2 regions of the Bacillus sp. N6 genome follow, and region 1 is predicted to be linked to the other one. Evidence: predicted binding sites of a transcription regulator. Region 1 holds the regulator's gene; the other holds the start of a gene.
What was found. Region 1 encodes LexA, which represses DNA repair genes until DNA is damaged. Its sites were predicted from a motif close to CGAACATATGTTCG; they were not measured.
Positions count from the first base shown of each region.

Region 2: ruvA (Holliday junction DNA helicase RuvA) is a predicted target of LexA. The motif match lies at 1,743-1,756, and genes of this name have one in related genera.

Region 1 covers NZ_CM127843.1:3,631,002-3,635,399, forward strand. The annotation lists gene ACUXVC_RS18605 (bifunctional metallophosphatase/5'-nucleotidase) at 1-151, shown strand, start outside; gene ACUXVC_RS18610 (DUF896 domain-containing protein) at 193-432, opposite strand; gene ACUXVC_RS18615 (YneB family resolvase-like protein) at 478-1,134, opposite strand; gene lexA (transcriptional repressor LexA) at 1,276-1,896, shown strand; gene ACUXVC_RS18625 (DUF4097 family beta strand repeat-containing protein) at 1,990-2,793, opposite strand; gene ACUXVC_RS18630 (DUF1700 domain-containing protein) at 2,794-3,336, opposite strand; gene ACUXVC_RS18635 (PadR family transcriptional regulator) at 3,329-3,652, opposite strand; gene glnA (type I glutamate--ammonia ligase) at 4,271-4,398, opposite strand, start outside.
Region 2 covers NZ_CM127843.1:4,322,575-4,326,972, forward strand. The annotation lists gene ACUXVC_RS22255 (DUF2905 domain-containing protein) at 1-51, opposite strand, end outside; gene ruvB (Holliday junction branch migration DNA helicase RuvB) at 48-1,049, opposite strand; gene ruvA (Holliday junction DNA helicase RuvA) at 1,055-1,672, opposite strand; gene ACUXVC_RS22270 (iron-hydroxamate ABC transporter substrate-binding protein) at 1,861-2,805, shown strand; gene ACUXVC_RS22275 (BofC C-terminal domain-containing protein) at 2,820-3,350, opposite strand; gene ACUXVC_RS22280 (branched-chain amino acid ABC transporter substrate-binding protein) at 3,781-4,215, shown strand; gene ACUXVC_RS22285 (YhcN/YlaJ family sporulation lipoprotein) at 4,249-4,398, opposite strand, start outside.

The sequences.
Region 1 (4,398 bases):
TGCAAGTGGCGGGGGAAATTTCTTTATGTTTCAAAACAAACCGGTAGTAAAAGATATACCCACAGATATGTCTGAACTTATCGCTAATTATATATTGGAACATAAAACGATAGAAGCAACAGTTAATAACAACTGGAAAGTTATTAAATAACGATTTTTTACAAATAAAAAAAGATGGGCTTCGCCCATCTTTTAATTTAATTTTGCATTATCTTGCTTTTTTAAAGCTTTTAATTTCGTCGGTGTAACATCTGTACCTTCTTCATTAACAACTTTAATTCCTTTAAGTTCGTTTAACATATTTTGACGAAATCCTTTTAAATATTGTTCACGTAGCGATTGACGCTCACGTTGCTCTTCTTCAGTTAAACCTTCAGCTTTTGCTTTTTTCGCTAAGAAGTTAATGCGTTCAACGAGTTCGTGATTAATCATCTCGAATCCCCCTTCTAATCAAAACTGATTATTATCATACAATAGTTACTCTTCTTTATCAAGCAATTGCTTCGTATACTCTACATATCTACGATGTACAGTCGCCTTTGAAACATTATGACCAAATCCACGTAATGTTGCTGCAATTTCTTCAAACGTGAGTTCACTTTTTCGCAAACGTACAATTTCCTCAATTGGCACTTCTTTTTTCTCTCTTCCTACACTTAAATGACGATTTTTCAAATTATTTTCTGGACGATAACCTTTTTCTACTGCACGTTGCATACCTCGTTTAATTTTCAAATTATGAATCTTTCTTTGATATTCTTCAACAATACCAATAATATCTAATACCATCGAATCAGAATCCGACAATTGTAATTTACCATTATGTGTATGCGTATATACTTTTATACCTTCTTTATGTAAACAATGCATTAATGCGATCTTCGCATTTCCTCTACCAAGGCGCGTTTCATCTTGTATAAGTAACACATCAATTTGTTCGTCTCGAATTGCATCCAACACCTCTAATATACCGTCACGTTCAATTGTATATCCACTAGCCTGCTCTTCAATCACCTTAGTAACATTCATTTGATAGCGCTCAGCTAAATGCAATAATTCATCTTTTTGACGTAATAATGATGTTTCTTGCGCTTCTTTCGTTGTACTCACACGTGCATAAATAATTGCATTCATTTTGAACCCCTCTTTCTCACTATTATTTCCCTATAGTGTAACATAAATCCGCCATTTGTTCGAACTTATGTTTGTAGAATGTTTTTTCACATGTTATACTTATTAATAAGAAAAATGAAAGAAAACGAGGTGTTAGAAAACATGGAAAAGTTAACGAAACGCCAGCAAGACATTCTCGACTTTATTAAGCTAAAAGTACAAGAAAAAGGATATCCACCTTCCGTACGTGAAATTGGTCAAGCAGTCGGCCTCGCTTCTAGTTCTACAGTGCACGGACATTTATCACGATTAGAAGAAAAAGGATACATTCGACGCGATCCAACAAAACCACGTGCCATTGAAATTTTAGGTGAAGACCGAATGGATACGGAAACACAATCTGTTATTCAAGTTCCAATTGTCGGAAAAGTTACTGCCGGTTTACCAATTACAGCGGTTGAAAGCGTAGAGGAACATTTCCCACTTCCAGCTAGTATTGTTGCTGGAGCAGACCAAGTGTTCATGTTACGTATTTCTGGAGATAGTATGATTGAAGCTGGTATTTTCGATGGAGATTTAGTTGTTGTTCGCCAACAACAGTCTGCATATAATGGTGAAATTGTAGTCGCTTTAACAGAAGATAACGAAGCAACTGTTAAACGTTTCTATAAAGAAAAAGACCATTTCCGTCTACAACCAGAAAACTCTTCATTAGAACCTATCATTTTAAAACAAGTGTCAGTTATCGGGAAAGTAATTGGCGTATATCGTGATTTACATTAAAAGTAATAAAAAGAAGATAATTACCTTATTAATATACGGTAATTATCTTCTTTTTTTTGTATTTTGATAGATTTCCATACATTCTATTTCTTATTAACGAGTTTCAATCGTCACATCTCCCGCAGCCGTTTTACCGCTAATCTTTTTACTACCATTTCCAATTGTTACGTTATTATTTTCTTCATTAAAAATTGTTACATCTCCGGCAGCACTTTGCCCAGTAATTACCGCATCTTGTGGTTTTTCCGATAAAGTAATATCTATATCTCCCGCAGTTGAACTTGCTTCTAGATTATACTTGGAATCATGATCTTGAATATTTATTTCCCCACTTGTTGTTTTTGCGGTCACTTTCCCTAATACCTTCTTAAAGTTCACCTCACCAGCTTTTGTCGATCCCTCCACATTCTTAGCCGTTACTTGTTTCAACTCTACTTCTCCAGCAAGTGTTCTAACACTTACGCTATCACTTTTCACATCACTCATTTCGATTTGTCCAGCAGATGAATTTACTTTTACATCTTGATAAGAGCGTTCGGGCACAAGGAGAGTCAATTTAGACGTTTGAAACCTAAAATCATAAAAAGAAAAATCAAATGAAGCACCTTTTTCTCTTTCCCCAATAATTTTTAATGTGTCACCATCTTCTGCAATACGAATCTCTTGTTTACGTACATCTCCTGATTGCTTTACATAAAAAGAAGAATCAGGAGATTTTTGGATAACAATATCTCCGGCATCTAACTTAACTTCTATATTTTTTAATGTTTCGTTTTTAATTACATCTTCTTTATCGCCTTTTTCAGCAGTTTGTACTGCTTTTTCATATGTTTGGGAAATTCCTATTACTCCAATAATGATACAAGCGATAGCGATTAAAAATAGTTTTTTCATCATTTACTCTCCTTTTATCATTTTGAAGTTCCATATTACATATCGTACACACAATCTCTTAAACCACTTTGTACTATAAAAAGCGATAATACATAACAATAAACCTACTCCAACAAACGTTATACTAACGAAAAGATCCAACCATATAAAAGTACCCATAAATACTTTTCCAATAACGAAAAATGGTGTTACTACACTAGCAATACCACCAATCCAAAAAGAAAATATAAAAGCAATAATTGCGACTAACGGGCCTAACACAATAATAAAATTAAACAAACTAAGTCCAATCGCTGCCATAACAGCTCTTGTCACATTTGAAGTCGATGGATTTTTTTTCATTTCATCGAAGCGATACATCGCAAGTAACTCTTTTGCGATTACTTTCGGAGAACCAAGGCCCTGAATTATTTCTGATTCAGTTTTCCCCTCTTCTAGTCCAAACTGAAAGTGCTCTTCATAATCCAATAAAATATCTTGCCTCTCTTCCTCTGGTAACTTTCTAAGATAACTTGATAATTCTTTAAGAAACCCTTCTTTACTCATCCCATTCCACCCCTTCAATAATTTCTTGTACCCCTTTCGCAAAATCACGCCATTCTGTTACTAACAAATGAAATTGCGTCTCCCCTTGCTCTGTTAATTGATAATATTTACGAGGTGGCCCTTCTGTAGATTCCTTTAAATACGTTTGAAAATACCCTTCTTTCGTCAAACGACGTAACAAAGGATATACTGACCCTTCCGATATTAAAAATTTATTAGAAATTTGCTGAACAAGTTCATAACCGTAACTATCTTTACGTTTTACAAGTGCTAATACACAAAGTTCAAGCACACCTTTTTTAAACTGAACGTTCAAGTGTTATCCTCCTTTCCTATCTTAGTACTGTTCAATACACGGTACCTGTTTTATCCATAATATACCACTTAGTATTATTTATTGCAAGGTACTAAGCTATATTTATTCCCTAAATTTAGAAAATGAACTAACGAAATTCTGAATAAGACTGTGTTATAACTGAGCATCATTACGTTAATATCATTGAGTAATAATCTGATTCACAAGCCACAAACTTATAGCCTTGCAGATGAGGACATAAAAATCATTGCTCGCGTTGTACAAGGCAGTAAAGAATTATTAAGTTTTAGCACAAGTGATTAAAAAAGATAAGATCAATTCTTTTGAAAAGATTTTCTTAGTAACATGATTCAAAATAACCAAAAACAATCCATTATCTAGTAGTTAACATATCCAATAACTTCACTAAAAAAGCCCTGATACCGTAGTATCAAGGCTTTTTCATTTCACAAATTATATAAAACTTACATTTATCTGATAATGTTTTTCTATGATATCACTACTTGTTATTAATTATTGGCTTTTATGTGGCTGTTTTTCATTTTGCAACCATATAAAATTGTAATAATAGGGAATTAAAAAACCCTTGATACGAGTTGTATCAAGGGTTCAAGCCTCTTAGTAAAGAGACATATATTGATCGCGTTCCCATTGGTGAACTTGTGTTCTAAAGATATCCCACTCAATCTCTTTCGCTTCGATGAAGTGCTCAAGTAAGTGTTCTCCTAGTGCACCGCATACTACTT
Region 2 (4,398 bases), 690 kb from region 1:
AACGATGAGTAAGATTCCCGCTGTAATAAGCATTTTGGGCATCTCCATCATACTTTTGGCATCTCCATTCCGAAATGTTCATACGCAAGCGGCGTTACAATTCGGCCCCTTGGCGTTCGTTGTAAAAAGCCAATTTGTAATAAATACGGCTCATACACATCTTCAATCGTATGAGATTCTTCTCCAATTGTTGCTGAAACCGTTTCTAATCCAACTGGACCACCACGGAATTTCTCAATAATACCAAGCAGTAATTTATGATCAATATGATCTAGACCTAATTTATCTACTTGCAGTAGCTCTAATGCCATTTGCGTAATTTCCATCGTAACCGTTCCGTTACCACGAACTTGCGCGAAATCACGTACACGTCTTAAAAGACGATTCGCAATACGAGGTGTACCACGAGCACGTCTTGCAATTTCTAATGCAGCTAACGAATCGATTTCAACTTCAAACACTTCTGCTGTACGTTCAACAATCGCAGAAAGCTGATCTACTGTGTAGTACTCTAACCTTGAAAGTACACCGAAGCGGTCACGAAGCGGTGCCGATAATGCTCCGGCGCGTGTCGTTGCTCCAACTAATGTAAATGGCGGTAAATCTAGGCGTACAGAACGTGCTGAAGGCCCTTTTCCAATTACGATATCAAGGCAAAAGTCTTCCATCGCAGGATACAATACTTCTTCAATTGATCTATGCAAACGATGAATTTCATCAATAAATAATACATCCCCTGGCTGAAGCGCTGTTAATACAGCAGCTAAATCTCCTGGTCTTTCAATCGCGGGACCTGAAGTTGTTCTAACATTAACGCCCATCTCATTTGCAATAATATTCGCAAGCGTCGTTTTACCAAGACCTGGCGGTCCATATAAAAGCACGTGATCTAACGTTTCTTCACGCATTTTCGCTGCTTCAATAAATACTTCTAAATTATGTTTCGCTTTATCTTGGCCAATATACTGACGGAGCGTCTGTGGCCGTAATGAATATTCTAAATCCGCATCTTCATATGCAGATTCCCCTGAAAGGAGACGTTCGTCCATTATACTCACCTCTTACCATTTAGTAAAAGACTAAGTGCCTTTTTAATATACTGATCCGTCGTTAATGATTCTTTTAATAACTCTGGTACAACGCGAGAAACTTCGCGTTCTGCGTATCCAAGTGCGCGCAGAGCTTCCAGTGCCTCATCAAGCTCAGCTGATGAACCTTTCTTCTCATCAAAACGTTCTGTGTCTGAGAATAAATCCACAAATGCATCTGGTACGACATCTGCTAGTTTTCCTTTTAAATCTAAAATCATTTGGCGTGCTGTTTTCTTTCCGACGCCTGGGAATTTCACTAAAAACTTCTCATCTTCATGCTCAATCGCTTGAACGACCTGTCCTGTTTGACCAGAAGCTAAAATTGCAAGAGCGCCTTTTGGCCCAATGCCAGACACGCCTAACAACTTTGTAAATAATAAACGCTCTTCACGTGTTTTAAACCCGTAAAGTGCCATAATATCTTCTCTCACATAATGATATGTATAGACACGGATTTCTTGCTTACTTCTTTGAAATACATACGGATTCGGTGTGAAAATTTGATAACCAATTCCATTATGGTCAATTACGACATATTCCGGCCCTACATACTCCACGTAACCTGTAACATATTCAAACAAAATACGATCTCTCCCTCTTAAATCATGTATTCCATTTTAACATATTTAATGATAGAAAAGCGAGACTGCCCCAACAAATGTTCTCCACTTGAAACTTCTGTTATTTTCCATTGACAGAAAGGTTAAAGCACCTTAATATACAGAGGTCGATAATGATTATCAATACTAATTAAAGGGGTTACATCAGGATGAAACGTAAGCTATTTATTTTATTTACTATTATGCTTGTTGTTCTTTCTATCGTTGGCTGTTCTTCTCAAAAAGAAGAATCAAAAGCAAAAGAACAACCGAAAACAAAAGTTGTAAAACATGCTAAAGGTGAAGCTACAATTCCAGTAAATCCAAAGAGAATTGTTGACTTATCTGGATCAACAGAAGAACTATTACTTCTTGGACACAAACCTGTTGGTACAGCAAATACATATAAAGATAAAATCCAAAATCACTTAACAGACAAATTAGATGGAGTAAAAGCAGTTGGTTGGTACTGGGCACCTAAAGTTGATTTAGAAGCTGTTACTGCTTTAAAACCAGACTTAATTATTTTAAACAACCGTCAATTAAAAATTTATGATCAACTAGAAAAGGTTGCACCTACAGTTGTTCTAGAAACAAACTTAGAAGACTGGCGTGGTAAGTTTAAAGAAGTAGGTAAGCTATTTGACGAAGAGAAGAAAGCAGACAAATGGATTGCAGACTACGATAAGAAAGCAGACTCTTTATCTAAAAAAATTAAAGAGAAAACAAAAGATGAGAACTTTATGTTCGTTGCAGTTACACCACAAAACTTCCGTGTATATGGTAGCTTCGGATACGGTGACATCATCTTTAATGACTTAAAACTTCCAGCAACAAAAGGTACGGATTTAAAACAAACGATGGCGCAAGTATCACTAGAAGGTCTAGTTGCATTCCAGCCTGACCAAATGTTTATTGTAAACTTCGGCGGCGAAGCTGATAAAGTTTACGAAGACTACAAAAACAGTGCCGTTTGGAAAGACAATAAAGCAGTTAAAAATAATCACGTATATGAAGTATCAAATGAAGTCTTCAATACGAAAGCATTCAATCCAATCGGAAAAGATATGCTAATTGATGAAATCGCAAAAGAAATTTTAGCTAAAAACAAATAAGAAAAAAAAGCAGCTCACCATGAGCTGCTTTTTTTCTTATTTTGCACTGCGTATTGTTTCATTTTTTCAATCGTCTTTACAAAACCTTCTTTTGATTTAATCCGAATACCACGCTTCAATTTCGCACGCTCATAACTCTCAAGCTTTTTCATATCAATTTGAAAGAAAGAATGGATCGCATTATCACTTTTTGGCACACCTTTGAAAATTTGTAATATCCCTTCCTCTGAAACACCAAAATACCCGCTCGTTTTCAATAACGGAGAAATATCATCAACTTTCTTTTGTAATACGATTTGTACATCATCACGATCAACAAGTTGCCATTCTTTATATTGCTGTAAAAACTTTTCTAAATCCGCTACTTTTTCTGTAAGTATTTCCTCACTTACTTCTCCATCAACATACATACGCTCTAATAAAATTGTAACCTCAGGTTCTTTTTCCGTTACTTCTGGTACTGGCCCTTCCGCCTTCACATTCGTTTCATAAACGAAACAAAACATCATAACGAAAGCTTGCATCGCAATCAGTATCCATTTCATTTCCGTTCACCTCTTTTAGGCAAGATCATACTTTCATTAGTAGTTTTTCCGGAAATGGTGGTTTTATCCATATTACATTTCTTTCGAAAAATAAAAAATGCAGATAAGGGTTTACCTCATCTGCATGTATCATTTACTTTTATATAAAATGAAAGACGCCTGCAAAGCAGGCGTCTTGATGCGTTTACGGCGAGAGACCAGGCGACCACATTCGCGTGTTTAGCACTTAAGCATATCTCTCGTCTTACGTAAATTAGCTCATCGCTTTGTTAATATAACATTAATAAAGTATAAGTGCAACATGTTTATAAAAATATTTTATTCCCTCTTTTATCCAACTGAATAGTATGTAAATTATAAATTGATAAAAGTAATATATATGTTACAATTAATATAACAGCGAAATCATAATAAACAGGAGATGGATATTGTGAAAAAAATAAAGGATGAACGTCTCATTCTGAAAACATTAAAAAACATACGTATTGCCTTTCTTTTTCAATCGCTTGGTATAATTGGCATTTTAGGCTATATCGGATTCACTGAAGGAATGGATCAAATTACGAAATCTCCATTATGGCTATTATTTATTCTTACAAGTATCGTCCTTAGTTATTTACAGTTAAGTGTTTCAATCGATGTAGAAGAAAGTGAAAAGGAAATAAAATTAACTCCTTATTATAAACTTGTCTTCCGCTCCCTTATTGTAGGAATCGTTATGGCTATTATTTATATTATTTTCAGTCCAGAAAGACCACTGTTTGAAGCTATTTTAACAGGTAGTATTCTTTTCATATGCTTTTTAGTTTCTTACTCCGTTGGTTATTTTATTAAAAAACGTCGTTTACAAGACAACGATGAATAAAGAGGAAGGGCTACCCCTTCCTCTTTTGTTTTGCTATCGTACTGTACCAGTTAAACCGTAACGAATGTCTCGGAACATATTCACTATGTCACGATTAAAATCGTTTGTAACTGTACCGTTACGTAGACGAGTACTCATTGCATCGACACGAGTAAACATATCATTTCTTACAGAAACATATAC